3 regions of the Mycolicibacterium doricum genome follow, and region 1 is predicted to be linked to each of the others. Evidence: predicted binding sites of a transcription regulator. Region 1 holds the regulator's gene; each other region holds the start of a gene.
What was found. The regulator LexA, encoded in region 1, represses DNA repair genes until DNA is damaged. The targets are predictions, from matches to a motif close to CGAACANNTGTTCG.

Region 1 (4,928 bases):
TCGGTGATCCCGGTCAGCCACGCCCGGCTGGCGCACGCGGCGATGCCCGGGTCGCGGCTTGAGGTATTCGAGGGCTCGGGACACTTCCCGTTCCACGACGACCCGGACCGGTTCGTCGAAACCGTCGAGCGCTTCATCGATTCCAGTGAGCCGGCGGCCCACGACCAGGACCTGCTCCGCCAGTTGTTGCGGACGGGTTTGAGCGAATCGACGATCAGCGGGTCCGTCGACACGCGGGTCGCAGTGCTCGACGCGATGGGCGGCGACGAACGCAGCGCTACCTGAGCGCCCAGCGCCGGCGAACACGTATGATCGGCCGATGGCCATCGATGTCCAGGCCTTGCGCGTCTTCACCGACTCAGAAGGGAACCACGGCAACCCGCTCGGCGTCGTGGACGCGGCGACCGTGGATCCCGGCGACCGGCAGCGCATCGCTCGCGAACTCGGTTACAGCGAGACCCTTTTCGTGGATATCCCGCAGGCCGGTGCCACGACGGCGCACGTCAGGATCTTCACCCCCGCCACCGAACTCCCGTTCGCCGGGCATCCCACCGTCGGTGCGTCGTGGTGGCTTCGCGAGAACAGGCTGCCAGTGCGCACCCTGCAGGTCCCGGCCGGAATCGTCCAGGTCCGCTACGAGGGCCACCTGACTGTGGTCAGGGCGCGCTCCGACTGGGCGCCGGAGTTTGCGATCCACGACCTGCAGTCCCGCGAGGCGTTGGCCGCCGCAGACCCCGGCGACTATCCCGACGACGCCCATCACTACCTGTGGACCTGGACCGACCGCGGCGCCGGACACATTCGAGCGCGTATGTTCGCCCCGGGTCTCGGAGTGCCCGAAGATGAGGCGACCGGAGCTGCGGCGGTGCGCATCACCGATCACCTCAGCCGCGATCTGACGATCGTGCAGGGTAAGGGCTCGGTGATCCACACCGCATGGAGCCCCGACGGCTGGGTCAGCATCGCCGGCCGCGTCATCGCCGACAGCAGGCGTCGCCTGGACTGATTCCCGGTCAGCCCGACCGCGTGACGTCCTGGTGGGCGCGCAAAGCTTCGATCTCGCGTTCGAAATCGGCTGCGGACTCGAAGGATCGGTATACCGAGGCGAACCGCAGATAGGCGACCTCGTCGAGCTCACGCAGCGGACCGAGGATCGCCAGACCCACCTCGTGGCTGGGTACCTCGGGGGAACCGGTCGCCCGGACCGCGTCCTCGACCTGCTGGGCGAGCAGATTGAGCGCGTCGTCGTCGACCTGGCGCCCCTGGCACGCCCGGCGGACACCCTTGATGACCTTCTCTCGGCTGAACGGTTCTGTCACACCGCTGCGCTTGACGACCGCGAGCACCGCGGTCTCCACCGTGGTGAACCGCCGGCCGCACTCCGGACAGGAGCGGCGGCGCCGGATGGCCTGACCTTCGTCGGTCTCCCGAGAGTCGACGACACGCGAATCGGGATGACGACAGAACGGACAGTGCATCACCGCTCCTTCGCCAAACCGCCGGGTACGCCTTTCGAACCTCTCCGAGCGTACCCGGATGGCATCCTCGCCGCCGACGGCTCGGGTCGGTGGCCACCCGACATGCGGCGCCGGGAGCAGCGTGGGGGCCCAGCACCGAAATCCCCCTGTCCACGGCACCCGTCAGCCGACAGGGGAGATCAGCATCTGGCCGGCATCGATCGCCGCCGAGTCGAGCTCGTTGAGTTCACGGATCCGCTCGACGACAGCACCGATCGGGGCGTCCGGGGCGACCCGCTGCGCGACCTGATGCAGGCTCTCCCCGCCCTGCACCTGCACCACCGCCAGTTCCGCGGGCACCGAGTCCTGCTGGCGCGCCACCCCGCCCAGGTTGGCGACCAGCCCGAGCCACACGGTGATCCCGGCGGCCACCAGCGCGAGAAGCACTGTCGTCGCGGGCGTGACGGGGCGGCGGCGATGCGACGCGCGGGAGATGAGCACCCCGGTGCCCCGGTGCCGCAGGGCGGCACCGGCGGGACGACCCGCGCCCGGCCGTCGAGTGCCCGGCCGCCGAGTGCCCGGCCGCCGAACATCCGACGCCCGGCGCACACCGCGTGCGGCCGGATATTGCGGGGTCTGCCTCACTTCGAGGATCGTCATGCGCGCGCCCTTCCTGTGGTAATCGCCTGTGTGTTCGAATATAGTCGATCGTATGTTCGATGGTAGAACGTGTGATCGAACTGTTGCAGACGATAAGTGAAGGGTCCGACAAGTACATCGGTGCCGTTGCCGCTACATCGGTGCCGTTGCCGCCCCGGGGATCCGGCGCGACATGCGTCGAACAAATGTTTGATCATCGGAGGTCGGGAGACTAGATTCAGCCCCATGATCGACGACAGCAGCGAAACCGGCACCGGCGGGCGCCGCGGCACAGACGCCGGCCTGACCGAGCGACAACGCACCATTCTGGAGGTCATTCGCGCCTCGGTGACCAGCCGCGGCTACCCCCCGAGCATCCGAGAGATCGGCGACGCTGTCGGACTGACGTCGACGTCCTCGGTGGCACACCAGCTCCGCACGCTCGAACGCAAGGGCTACCTGCGGCGTGACCCGAACCGGCCCCGGGCCGTCGATGTACGCCTCTCCGACCAGCCGGCCGCGCCGGTGGTTACCACCGATGTCGTCGGCAGCGATGCGCTACCCGAACCGACGTTCGTACCGGTGCTCGGCCGGATCGCGGCCGGCGGGCCGATCCTGGCGGAGGAAGCGGTCGAGGACGTGTTCCCGCTGCCGCGCGAACTCGTCGGTGAGGGCTCGCTGTTCCTGCTCAAGGTGGTGGGCGACTCGATGATCGACGCCGCCATCTGCGACGGAGATTGGGTCGTCGTCCGACAACAGGCGGTCGCCGACAACGGCGACATCGTCGCAGCCATGATCGACGGCGAAGCCACCGTCAAGACCTTCAAACGCAGCCGTGGGCAGGTGTGGCTGATGCCGCACAATCCCGCGTTCGAACCCATCCTGGGCAACGACGCCGCCGTGCTGGGTAAAGTCGTCACCGTCATCCGCAAGATCTGACGGCTGCTCAGGCGCCGCGCACGAACCCGTTGGTACGCGCGAAATCCTCACTTGGGAAGAAGATCTCGGCGACCGCATCGTCATAGCCGCGGCTGCCCGGCGCCCAGTAGAGGCCCGTCTTGGTGTCCGCCTTCACCGGGTAACCCGCCGGCGGCTCATCGGAGCCGTCGACAGCCAGCTGGATCGCCGTCCGGCCGGGGCCCGGCTCGTCGATGTCGATGGCCGCGTGTCTACCGCTGGGCGCGTCGTCGACGAAGGGCGCCGCCATGAACCCGCCGGGCACCACCGGCTCCTCGTCCGTCGTGTCTGCTCTGAGCGCGTCAGCGGGCGCGGGTAGAGACGGCTCCTCCAGTGCGGACTGCGCGCGTGTCTCGTCGCTCACCGCAGCCTCGATACGCGTCGGCGCGGTGTCGATCGAGTCCAGATCGTCCCGCCCACCGAACAGGTCATCGGGGCCAGACGCCGAAGCCCGCGCCGCCGCCACCCTCTCGACCGCCTCTTCGGCCGATTCGTCACGCAGGTCCCAAGGGTTCGCCGACGTGTCGCGTCCTCCGTACCCGCCGGGATACCGGCCGTGGCGTTCGTCGCCGTCATCGGCATCAGACACCCCGTGGCCGGACGGCCGGTACCGGGCGGCGTCGTCGACGATGTCGTCGTCATCGCGGAAGTGGCCGGCCCGGTCGCCGCGACGGCGGTTCCACAGCAGCGCGCCGGCGACGAGTCCGACCACGAGCAGCACCGGGATCAGCGCCAGCAGCCACCACCAGTTCCACCGCCAGCTCAACCACTCGCCGTCTCCACCGGCCGCCGACGACTGCGGCTCCGCAGGAGCCTTCGGCACCTCCTCGCCCGGCACCTGGAGACCGGCCAGCCGCGCGGCGAGGTTCGCCGGCTCGGTGCTGAACCTGCCGGTCGATCGGTCGTAGGACAGCACCCCTTCGCTGAACCGCTGGGTGACGACGTCACCGCTCTCCGTCTGATCGGCCATGGGGGCGCCCAGCGGTCCCTGTGCGCCGTCGAGTTCCGACCACCCCGCGTTCATCGCCCCACGTACGATGACGGCGCCGTAATCCGGGGTCCAGAAGATGACCGGGTTGTCCTCTGCCGCGAACGTACTGATGCGGCTGTCGGAGCCCAGACCACCGTCGGCTTCGCTGCTCGTCGGGAAGCCGAGGTCGCCCTCCGGCCCACCCACGCTCTCGTACTTCTCGAGCACCTGACCGGTGACCACGTTCGCCCCGGTCTGCGGCGTGTAGAAGATCTTGCCGCCGACGAAGTTCTGGCCGACTCCCCCAGCCCCGATCTCGTACTGCGGCCCGTCCTTGGCGCCCAGCGGCCCCAGGGCGCCGCCCGCGGCGCGCCGGGCGGCCGCGATGGCCGATGTGGCGTCCTCGGGAATCGGCAGGTCCTTCAGTTGATCGGCGAGTTCGGGTGGAACCGTCGTGAAAGTCTTGTCCGTGCGGTTCCAGGACAGCTGTCCGCCGGTGAACTGCTGGGACACCACGTCGCCGCGGTACACCTCGTCCTCCGCGGGCACGCCGAGCCCGCCCGCCGACCCGCCCAGCCGGTCCCATGCGGCGTTGATCGCACCGCGCACGACGCGGGCACCGGTCCCCGGTGTCCAGAAGATCACCGGCTTGTCCGCGGCCGAGAAGGTGACGTTCCGGCTGTCCGGGCCGACCCGGCCCGGACCCTCGTCGATCGTGGGAAAGCCGAGGTCACCGTCCGCCGGTCCGCCGAGCGACTCGTACCTCTCGAGGACGGCGCCCTGCATCCAGTGCGCGCCGGTGGCCGGGGTGAAGAACATCTTGCCCGCCGCGAAGTTCTGGCCGAAACCCTCGCCGACGGGATAGATGCCGCCTTGACGCACGCCGAGCGGACCGGTGATACCAC
Region 2 (4,928 bases), 510 kb from region 1:
TGAGCACTCCCCCGAAGTCATCTTCGTCGTCGGTGAGGTGCAGTCCCGGTCCGACCTGATGCCCACCCTGGAGGACCGGGTAGCCGAGCGGGTGGTCGAACTCGACATCGGCGCCCGGCACAGCGGGTTCGACGAGGCCGATCTGCAGCCCGCGGTCGACCGGGAGTTCCTGCGGCGTCGGCTGTCGATGATCGAGCGTGCGGCGGAACAGTTCACGCAGGCCACGGGCCAGGGTTCCGGCCTCGCCACCGAGGGGCTCCATGGGGTCTGCGCCGCGCTACGGGCCGGAGCTGTCGAAACGCTCATCATCGGTGACATCGGGGATGCGACTGTCGTCGCCGGCGACGACCTGCTGACGGTGGCGCCGAACGAGAATGTGCTGTCGGAGCTGGGCACCGCGCCGACCCAGACGCTGCGGGCAGATGAGGCGTTGCCGCTTGCGGCGGTGCGCACCGGTGCGGCGCTGGTCCGCACCGACGAGCGGATCACTCCGGAGGACGGCATCGCCGCGGTGTTGCGTTACGCGTTGCCCTGACCGCTGGAGCGGACTCGGCTCAGCAGTGTGGCCACGGGGCTCTCGTCGAGGTGCGCGCGAAGGTCTTCGGCGTTCTCGAAGACCTCGCGGGCACCCGCCTCGGTGAGCTCCCCGCGGGACACGCCCCCACTGAGCACGCCGATCGATGTGAGACCCGCACGTCGACAGGCCTCGATGTCCCACACGGCGTCACCGACGAAAACCGCGTGGTCAGCGTCCACACCGGCACGTGCCAGCGCGATGTTGACGATGTCGGGTTCGGGTTTTGCGGTGTCGACGTCACCGCCGGACGTCATCGCGGAGTAGACGTCTTCACTGTCGAGCACCTCGCGCAGCGCCTCGAGCTCGTCCTCGGGCGCCGACGTCGCCAACACGACCTGCAGGCCGAGCTCGGTGATCCGCTCGAGCAGTTCGCGCGCCCCCGGGAGCAGCCGCAGTAGCCCCCTCGAGTCCAAATAGTACCGAGAGTGGCCGTCCTTCAGCCGCTTCCTTGCGTCGTCGTCGACGTCGGGAACCAGCGTGTCCAACAGCGTCGAACCATCCATGCCGATACACCGGTGCACACGCCAGGATTCGACCGTCAGCGACTCGTCGGCGAATGAGCGGTGCCAGGCGTGGACGTGCAGATAATTCGAGTCGACCAGTGTGCCGTCAATATCGAACAGCACGGCCGGTGCGGAACCCGCGCTGTGAGCATCGGTCATCGGGTGTGGTGATCGGTCGTAGGACCGCTGTCCGCGGCGAGGGTGGCGACGACGAGCAGCACTACCACCACTGCGACGACCACCACCACTGCGACGACGATCCACAAGATCGTGCTGGTAGCCACATCGGCTCCTTCGCTTGGGCGGGCGCGTCAGGCTGTCGACCCTCCCGCTGGTCACGGGTGCCCGTCCGCGCCGACGGCTAAACGGTTCCCCGGTGCCACCGCGCCGGCTAACGCGCTTCGAGTGCGGCGAGCATGCCCGCCGCGGCACGCGGCCAGGTGAACTGTTCAGCCCGTCGACGGGCATTTCTGCGACGCAATGATTCCGGTTTCCGGATCACCGCGCTGACCGCGTGGGCGAGCGATTCGGGATCGTTGTCGGCCGATGCCCCACTGTCGGCGGTGAGGATCTCGGCGAGCGCCGACGTGCGCGACACGACGGCGGGTGTTCCGCATGCCAGCGCTTCGAGCGCAGCCAGGCCGAAAGTCTCATGCGGTCCCGGTGCGAGCGCGACGTCGGCGGACGCCAGGATGCCCGCCACGGTGTCGCGACAGCCAATGTAGCCGGTGAAATCCACCGGTAGGCCGGCGGCCTGACGTTCGAGGCGCTGCCGCAGCGGTCCCTCCCCTACTACGACCAAGCGGGCGTCGACACCTGAATCACGCAGTGTTGCAACCGTGTCGATGCTGCGGTGCGCATGCTTCTCGACCGACAACCGACCGCAGTGCACCAGAAGTGTCTGGTCGTGGGTCGCCCACCGCTGTCGCACCTCATCGGACCGCCGGCGCGGGTGGAACTGGTCGAGGTCGACCCCCAGCGGAACGGTGACGACGTTCGTGGCGTCGATCCGGTCGAATTCCGTCCGTGCGAAGGCCGTCGTACAAACCACGGTGTCGTAACTGCTCGCGGTGCGGCGGTTGGCGACATCGGCGACCGCACGAGCGACGCGGCCAGGCAGCACCTGACCGACGAGGCGGTCGAGGCGTTCGTGGGAGACCATCACCGTCGCCGCACCGTGGCGTCGACCCCAACCTCCCAGCGACCGCAACGTCAGCCGGTCGGACACCTCGATCGCGTCGGGTTTCAGATCATGGAGCAAAGCGGTCACCGGACCCGGCAGGACAGCGCGGTAGCCGCCCGTGAACGGAATGAGGCGGGCCGGCAGGGTGATCCGTGCGACCCCGCTGGGTAATTGCTCGGTCTCTGCGCGGTGCCCGGGGACGACGAGGTACACCTCGTGCCCGGCTGCGCAGTACTCCGCGCCGAGCCGGTCTACCGCGGTACGTAAGCCGCCAGAGCGTGGACCGTAGAAATTGGCGACCTGCACCACCCGCATGCCTCGATGCAACGCGACGCATTTGTGCGGTGCGCGGCGGCGTATCTACCGGCGCCTGAACGGGCCGTGAACTCTCCACCGTCTCGCAACCGTGCATGCTTGTCCGCGCCATGCCGTGGGTTGTGCAGGACTTGGGTTTCTGCTGTCCCAATTCGCGGTGTTTTGTCGGTGGTTCGAACTAGTGTTCGAGATATGGATGGGGACTTTCACGGCGCGGTCGACCGCCTGCTGGCGGCGGTGACCGACTTGCAGACCGCCCCCATCGACGACCTGCCACACCGGCAACTGCTGGCCGAACTCGACCGCATCAAACACGCCGTATGGGCCGTGCCCAGTGTCGAGCACCGGTTGACCGGGCGGCTGATCGCCGAAGCCGACCCCCACCGCCTCGGCGCCACCTCCCTGCGCGAAGTGCTGGCCAACCACCTACGGATCACCCAGAAAGACGCCACACAACGACTCACCGACGCCACACAACTGGGCCCCCGCTACACCCTCACCGGCGAACGCGTCCAAAACGACCTCGCCCACACCGCTGACGCAGTAGCCCGCGGAGACATCGGCGTCGCCCATGTGCGGATCATCCAGGACTTCGTGAAAAGACTGCCGACATGGGTGTCGTTCGCCCGCCGCGACGACTACGAACACGACCTCGTCACCCACGCGCAGACGTTGGTGCCCGAGGACTTCCGCAAAGTCGCCGAGACCCTGCTGGCCCACATCGACCAGGACGGCGCCGAACCCGACTACCCCACCCAACAACGCCGCCGCACCGTCACGGTAGGCCGCCAGCAGGCCGACGGGATGAGCCACCTCGACGGCTGGATCGACCCCGAATTCCGGGCCTTCCTCGATGTGGTGCTGGCCAAACACGCCGCCCCCGGCGCCAACCTGCCCCACCACGACACCCACCACGACCACGACACCCACGATGCCGCCCACGACGACACCCACGACGACACCCACGACGCCGCCCGCACCGGCCGCGACCACCGCACCGCCGGCCAACGCCACCACGACGCCATCAAAACCGTCCTGCGCGACACCGTGGCCTCAGGCCGGCTCGGTCAGGTCGCCGGCGTGCCCGCCACCATCGTCGCCAGCACCACCCTCAGCGAACTCGAACACGCCGCCGGATGGGCCCACACCGGCGGCGGCAACCGCCTCCCCCTCCGCGACCTGATCCGCATGGCCGCCACCTCCCGGCACTACCTGGCGGTGTTCGACGACCACACCGAAGAAATCCTCTACCTCGGCCGCGCCAAACGCACCGCCACCACCGCCCAACGCCTCGCCCTGTTCGCCAGAGACAAAGGCTGCACCCACCCGCACTGCACCGCGCCGTTCTACTGGACCCAAGCCCACCACGCCCACGACTACCGCACCGGCGGGCGCACCGACATCGACAACCTCACCCTGGCCTGCCAACCCGCCAACCTCATGATCGACAAAACCGGCTGGACCACCCACCGCCCCGGCAACGGCCGCACCCACTGGAACCCACCAAAACACCACGACACCGGCCAACCCCGCCTCAACCACCACTTCCACCCCCACCGCTACCTCAGCGCAAAGGACGACGACGAGCCCGAATAGGGTGGACGGCGGCTGAGTTATGCCAACCCGCGTGACTCGGCGGCTGACCGATGTTGAAGGTGGTGAGGCCGACAAGGAGGTCGCTGGCCCGCAACGGCTAACCGACGTAGCGCGAGAGCCACTCCTGCACGCGTTTCCACGCGTCAGCGGCGGCTGTGGCGTCGTAGCGCTCACTGGTGTCGTTGAAGAAGGCGTGATTGGCGTCGGGCTCGGTGACGAGTTCGAACTGCATGCCGGCACTTTCCAACGCCGCGCGCGCGGCCGGTTTGCTTGCGTTCACCCGGTGATCCTCGGCGGCGTAGACACCAAGTACTGCGACATCCTTGGAGCCGGAGAAGTCGGGGTTCTCCGGGGTGGGCCCGTAGAACGGCACCGCCGCGGCCAGCCGTGGCTCCCCAGCGGCCAGCAGACGCCACACCATGCCTCCGCCCATGCAGAACCCCACCGCCGCGAGTTTGCGGTCCGGGACCCGGCGCGCCAACTCGTCGATACCGGACTTCAGATCGGCCACAGCCTCCTCGGCCGGCAGCTTGCCCAGCGCCGCCGTGGCCTCGGCGGGATCGGCGAACGTAGCGGTGCCGCCCTGCCCGGAGAGCAGATCGATCGCCAGCGCGGAATAGCCGATGCCGCCGAACCGGCCGGCGATGGACCGGATGTAGTCGTTGAGTCCCTTGTTCTCGTGGATCACCAGCACGGCGCCGCGCGGCTTGTCTGCCGCCGCCCAAGCGCCCTGCAGTTCGCCGCGCGGGCCGGC
Region 3 (4,928 bases), 1.4 Mb from region 1:
TGGCGACCACCGTGGAGTCCCACACCTTCGATGGGATTCCGCACGACGGGCTCGTCGAGGCAATCGCCGAACTGCTCGAGCGCGACTGACGCGGAGGCGTTTGCGATCACCTTTGCGATCACCTTTGCGATCACCTTTGCGTCGCAAAGCTATTCGGGTTCGTCGTCGCCGTTGCCGTTGCCGTTGCCGTTGCCGTCGCCGTTGCCGTTGCTGAGGTAGCGGTGGGGATGGAAGTGGTGGTTGAGGCGGGGTTGGCCGGTGTCGTGGTGTTTTGGTGGGTTCCAGTGGGTGCGGCCGTTGCCGGGGCGGTGGGTGGTCCAGCCGGTTGGGCTGCCCTGCGTTTTCCGGACTGCGGATTTCGCATCCATTTACGCTGCGAGCTGTGAATTCATGTACTCGATGCGGACCTCGTGCGGTGTCCGATAGCCGAGTGCGGAATGAATTCTGCGTCGATTGTAGAACAATTCGATGTAGCGTGCAATATCTTCCTTCGCCGCCTTCCGGGTCGGGTACACCATGTGGTGGACCCGCTCATTCTTCAAACTCGCGAAAACGATTCCGCGAGCGCATTATCCCAACATACCCCGGTGCGGCCCACCGATTGCCGCAGCCCGAACTCCTTAAGCGTGGCGGAATACTCGGCAGACATATATTGGGTGCCGCGATCGGAATGCATAATGCAATCTTGCTCCAGCTGGTGGTTGCGGGCCGCCATATCCAGCGCGTCGGTGACCAGCTCAGTGCGCATGTGCTCGGCCATGGCATAGCCGATCACCTCTTTGTTGAAGCAGTCGATGACTGTCGCCACATACAGCCAGCCTTCCCACGTCTTGATGTAGGTGATGTCGCCGACGCACTTAACCCCCGGCTTATCGGCGGTGAAATCGCGGGCCACCAGGTCGGCCACCGCCTGCTCGGGCTTACCCGGGATTGTGGTGCGTTTGTACGGTTTCGGTTGCACCGCAACAAGGTTCAGCTCACGCATCAGCTTTCGCACCAACTCTTCCCCGACGTGTTCGCCGGCGCGGACCAACTCGGCGTGGATGCGCCGATACCCATAGGCGCCGTCGAATGAGTCGAACAACGTGGCGATCTTGATCTTGAGTTCCTCCCGGCGCTTCTCGGCCGTACTGGGCGGGCGCGCGGCCCTCGTAATAGCCGCTCTTGGACACGCCCAGCCAGCGGGTCATCTGGGCGACGGTGGGAGCCTCGGCGACGTGCGCGGCGGCGTGCTCCGCGGCGATGAGCGCGTATTTCTCGCTCACCGCTGCTCCCTCGCGAAGTACGCTGCCGCTTTTTTCAGGAAGGCGAGTTCCATCGCCATTTCCCGGTTCTCTCGTTCCAACTCGCGTAGCCGCGCGCGTTCTGACAATTGCAGCGGCGGCTCGTCCCCGGCGCGCTCCTCTCGGTATTTGCGCACCCAATTGCCGACAGTCGTCTCACTCAGCCCATGTTCACGAGCGACCTTAGCGATAGGCTGTTGCCCCTCCACCACGAGTTTGACGACTTCCTCACGAAACTCTGGAGAGAATTTCTGGTATTTCTTCGCCAATTCCCTTCATTCCTTTCCGGCTCGGACCCTATTTGGTCCGCAGTCCGGAAAGTGGGAGGCACGCCAGGTTTTGTCGATCATGAGGTTGGCGGGTTGGCAGGCCAGGGTGAGGTTGTCGATGTCGGTGCGCCCGCCGGTGCGGTAGTCGTGGGCGTGGTGGGCTTGGGTCCAGTAGAACGGCGCGGTGCAGTGCGGGTGGGTGCAGCCTTTGTCTCTGGCGAACAGGGCGAGGCGTTGGGCGGTGGTGGCGGTGCGTTTGGCGCGGCCGAGGTAGAGGATTTCTTCGGTGTGGTCGTCGAACACCGCCAGGTAGTGCCGGGAGGTGGCGGCCATGCGGATCAGGTCGCGGAGGGGCAGGCGGTTGCCGCCGCCGGTGTGGGCCCATCCGGCGGCGCGTTCGAGTTCGCCGAGGGTGGTGCTGGCGACGATGGTGGCGGGCACGCCGGCGACCTGACCGAGCCGGCCTGAGGCCACGGTGTCGCGCAGGACGGTTTTGATGGCGTCGTGGTGGCGTTGGCCGGCGGTGCGGTGGTCGCGGCCGGTGCGGGCGGCGTCGTGGGTGTCGTCGTGGGTGTCGTCGTGGGCGGCATCGTGGGTGTCGTGGTAGGTGTCGTGGTGGGGCAGGTTGGCGCCGGGGGCGGCGTGTTTGGCCAGCACCACATCGAGGAAGGCCCGGAATTCGGGGTCGATCCAGCCGTCGAGGTGGCTCATCCCGTCGGCCTGCTGGCGGCCTACCGTGACGGTGCGGCGGCGTTGTTGGGTGGGGTAGTCGGGTTCGGCGCCGTCCTGGTCGATGTGGGCCAGCAAGGTCTCGGCGACTTTGCGGAAGTCCTCGGGCACCAACGTCTGCGCGTGGGTGACGAGGTCGCGTTCGTAGTCGTCGCGGCGGGCGAACGACACCCATGTCGGCAGTCTTTTCACGAAGTCCTGGATGATCCGCACATGGGCGACGCCGATCACGCCGCGAGACAACGCGTCGGCAGTATGGGGCAGATCGGACTGCAGTCGTTCGCCGGTGAGGGTGTACTTCGGCCCCAATTGGCGGGCGTCGGTGAGGCGGTCACCGGCATCGGCGTCGGTGATTCGGAGCCGCTCGGTGAGCAGCTTCTTGATCGACGTGGCGCCCATCTCATGGGGATCGGCTTGGTCGATGAGGCGGGCGGTCAGGGCGTGGTCGATCGCCAGGTCGCGGCGATGCCCGCGTTCACGCATCTGCAAGACGGTCAGCGTCTGGGCGGCGGTCAGCGACTCCACGGATAAGCCGGCGAGCGCCTCGCGAGCTGCCTCGAATCCGGCAAACGCCGCGAGCACCGCTTCCCCATCCATACCTCGAACAGTAGTTCGATGGTACGACAAGTGGACAGTGCCGATGCATTCCACGAGAACAAGTCGACCGACGCCATGATCGCCCATGAACGATCGGTTCCTTCGCCCCCCTGATCGGTCGAACGGGGTGATAGAAGGGCGCCACGCCTTTCACGCTGCCGCACCGGCGGTGAAAGTGAAGGACGAATACCCCGGCTACCCACCACCGGTGACGAGGATCCGCCGCCCGTCGCGCGTCATCTCCACCGTCACCGTCGATCGGCTTCTGCGTCCTGCGCCCGCGTCACCATCACCGGAACCTGGCTGTGATGCAGCAGGTTCATGCTGGTCGATCCCAAAACCAGCCCAGCCAAGGCATTTCTTCCCCGGCTGCCGACCACTACCAGTTGCGCGTCGGCGGCGTGGAGCAGCAGCGCCCGAGCCGGGGACATCATCTCCACAACACATTCCGCGTCGACGCCCGGATGGCGCTCACGGCAGCCGTCCACGAGTTCCCTGAGCGCCGCCCACTCGGCGACTTCCAGTGCTTCCCAGTCGACCAAGAAGGGAATGGTGACGTCACCGGCTGGCGCACGGGCCGTCCAGGACCGCACGACGACGAGCTTTGCCTTCAGGGCATCCGCGAAGTCGAACGCCGTCGCCAGGACGCCGGCGCCGGCAGGGGTGCTGTCCACACCGACGACGATCGGCTTGTCGGACAAGCTGACCTCGTCGCCACGGAAGGCGACGACGGGGCACGCGGCGTGGGTCGCGACCCGCAGCGTCGTCGATCCCAGCACCACCGCAGCCGCCCCGGTGACGTCCTGACCGCCGAGCACGATCAGCCGGGCAGTACGGCTGGCGTCGATGATCGCCTCGTCCACCGGCGTCTCGCTGGCCTCGGTGGTGACAGTGAGGTTGGGGCGGTCCGCGTGGACCGCCTCCTCCGCCGCCCGCAGGAAGGTCAGCGCGGAGTCCCGCTGATAGGACATGATCGCGGCCTGAATGGCCACCGTTGTCTCGGTCAGATTGCGTCCGAGGCTTGGCATGGCGTGCAGGATGTGCAGTGGCGCACCGCTGGCAGCGGCCACCGCACCGGCCCACCGGGCGGCCTGCAGGGCGCTGTCACTGCCGTCGATCCCGACGACCACAGCACAGGTGTGCTCAGACATTGAGGTCCTCCCGCCGTCACCCGTGAAAGGATGGTTCCCACGATGCTCCCTCATCGCAGCGTCCTGCGGTAGCGGCCCTCCGGCCCCAGCCGAAGGACGGAAGTCCCTTCCGCTCAGCGATGACCCGGGTGATGTTTCGTGCGGCGGCGTGGATGTGAAGGAGGCTGCCCGCACGTCTATCTCGACACCGTCGTCCTGCTCGGGCCCTAGCCAACCAGCGCCGCGACGACCACTGGCTCTTCGGCATCGGGGCTGTCACGGCGAGCGCCGTGTGGTTCACCGGTCTCGGGTACGCCGCGCGACGCCTCGCCGGCTTGTTCTCGACACCGACGACGTGGCGGGTTCTCGACGCGTTGATCGCCGCCACGATGATCGTTCTGGGGATAGCGGTGGCACTCGGCTGAAGATGCCGACTCCCCGCTGACGATTCTCGGGAATCCGTTCGTCGGCGAATTTGGGGCGTAGCCTGGAAAGCGGCCTGGGGCTCTCCTGACGGTTGTTCTCCCTAGCGCCGCGAAAGGGGAGTTCCAGGCCATTCTTGCCCTTTTCGCGTGCACCGCGGCGCCCCCTGCGTCACATCAGTCACTTTTGCCCAGTCACTTTTGCCGTGGGTCGCGTCAGCTTACGGCAAATAATGACGCGCACAGTACCGCAGACGGCAAATCGGATTATGGCGCCTGCCAGTGGCGTCACGGTGAGCACGGCGGTGTTCAGCAGCTTCGAGGTGAGTCAGCGGTTACGCTCGCCGCGTGTCATCCGCCTGGTCGCGCCGCATGTTCCTGGCCATGACAGCCGCGCTCGCCGGTTCGACGGCACTCGCCGGCTGCGGAGATGACGAGCCTGGCACCGTCGCGAAGGACGGCTCCGTCACCGTCGCCCACGCCTTCGGCGAGACCCGC

Region 2: a site for LexA is predicted at 2,753-2,766, ahead of G6N07_RS09995 (HNH endonuclease signature motif containing protein). Genes of this name have one in related genera too.
Region 3: a site for LexA is predicted at 2,883-2,896, ahead of G6N07_RS00550 (HNH endonuclease signature motif containing protein). Genes of this name have one in related genera too.

The regions. Positions count from the first base shown of each region.
Region 1 covers NZ_AP022605.1:1,511,507-1,516,434, reverse strand. Annotated here, with positions in the region: gene G6N07_RS07560 (alpha/beta fold hydrolase) at 1-285, shown strand, start outside; gene G6N07_RS07555 (PhzF family protein) at 320-1,006, shown strand; gene nrdR (transcriptional regulator NrdR) at 1,014-1,478, opposite strand; gene G6N07_RS07545 (LysM peptidoglycan-binding domain-containing protein) at 1,641-2,117, opposite strand; gene lexA (transcriptional repressor LexA) at 2,343-3,035, shown strand; gene G6N07_RS07535 (LGFP repeat-containing protein) at 3,043-4,928, opposite strand, start outside.
Region 2 covers NZ_AP022605.1:2,021,457-2,026,384, forward strand. Annotated here, with positions in the region: gene G6N07_RS09980 (Rv2629 family ribosome hibernation factor) at 1-535, shown strand, start outside; gene G6N07_RS09985 (HAD family hydrolase) at 520-1,239, opposite strand; gene G6N07_RS20725 (hypothetical protein) at 1,236-1,364, opposite strand; gene G6N07_RS09990 (glycosyltransferase) at 1,472-2,578, opposite strand; gene G6N07_RS09995 (HNH endonuclease signature motif containing protein) at 2,771-4,174, shown strand; gene G6N07_RS10000 (dienelactone hydrolase family protein) at 4,272-4,928, opposite strand, start outside.
Region 3 covers NZ_AP022605.1:119,483-124,410, reverse strand. Annotated here, with positions in the region: gene G6N07_RS00565 (hypothetical protein) at 1-89, shown strand, start outside; gene G6N07_RS00560 (hypothetical protein) at 150-368, opposite strand; partial or broken gene G6N07_RS00555 (IS3 family transposase) at 369-1,552, opposite strand; gene G6N07_RS00550 (HNH endonuclease signature motif containing protein) at 1,559-2,878, opposite strand; gene G6N07_RS00545 (universal stress protein) at 3,127-4,029, opposite strand; partial or broken gene G6N07_RS00540 (LysE/ArgO family amino acid transporter) at 4,198-4,433, shown strand; gene G6N07_RS00535 (ABC transporter substrate-binding protein) at 4,779-4,928, shown strand, end outside.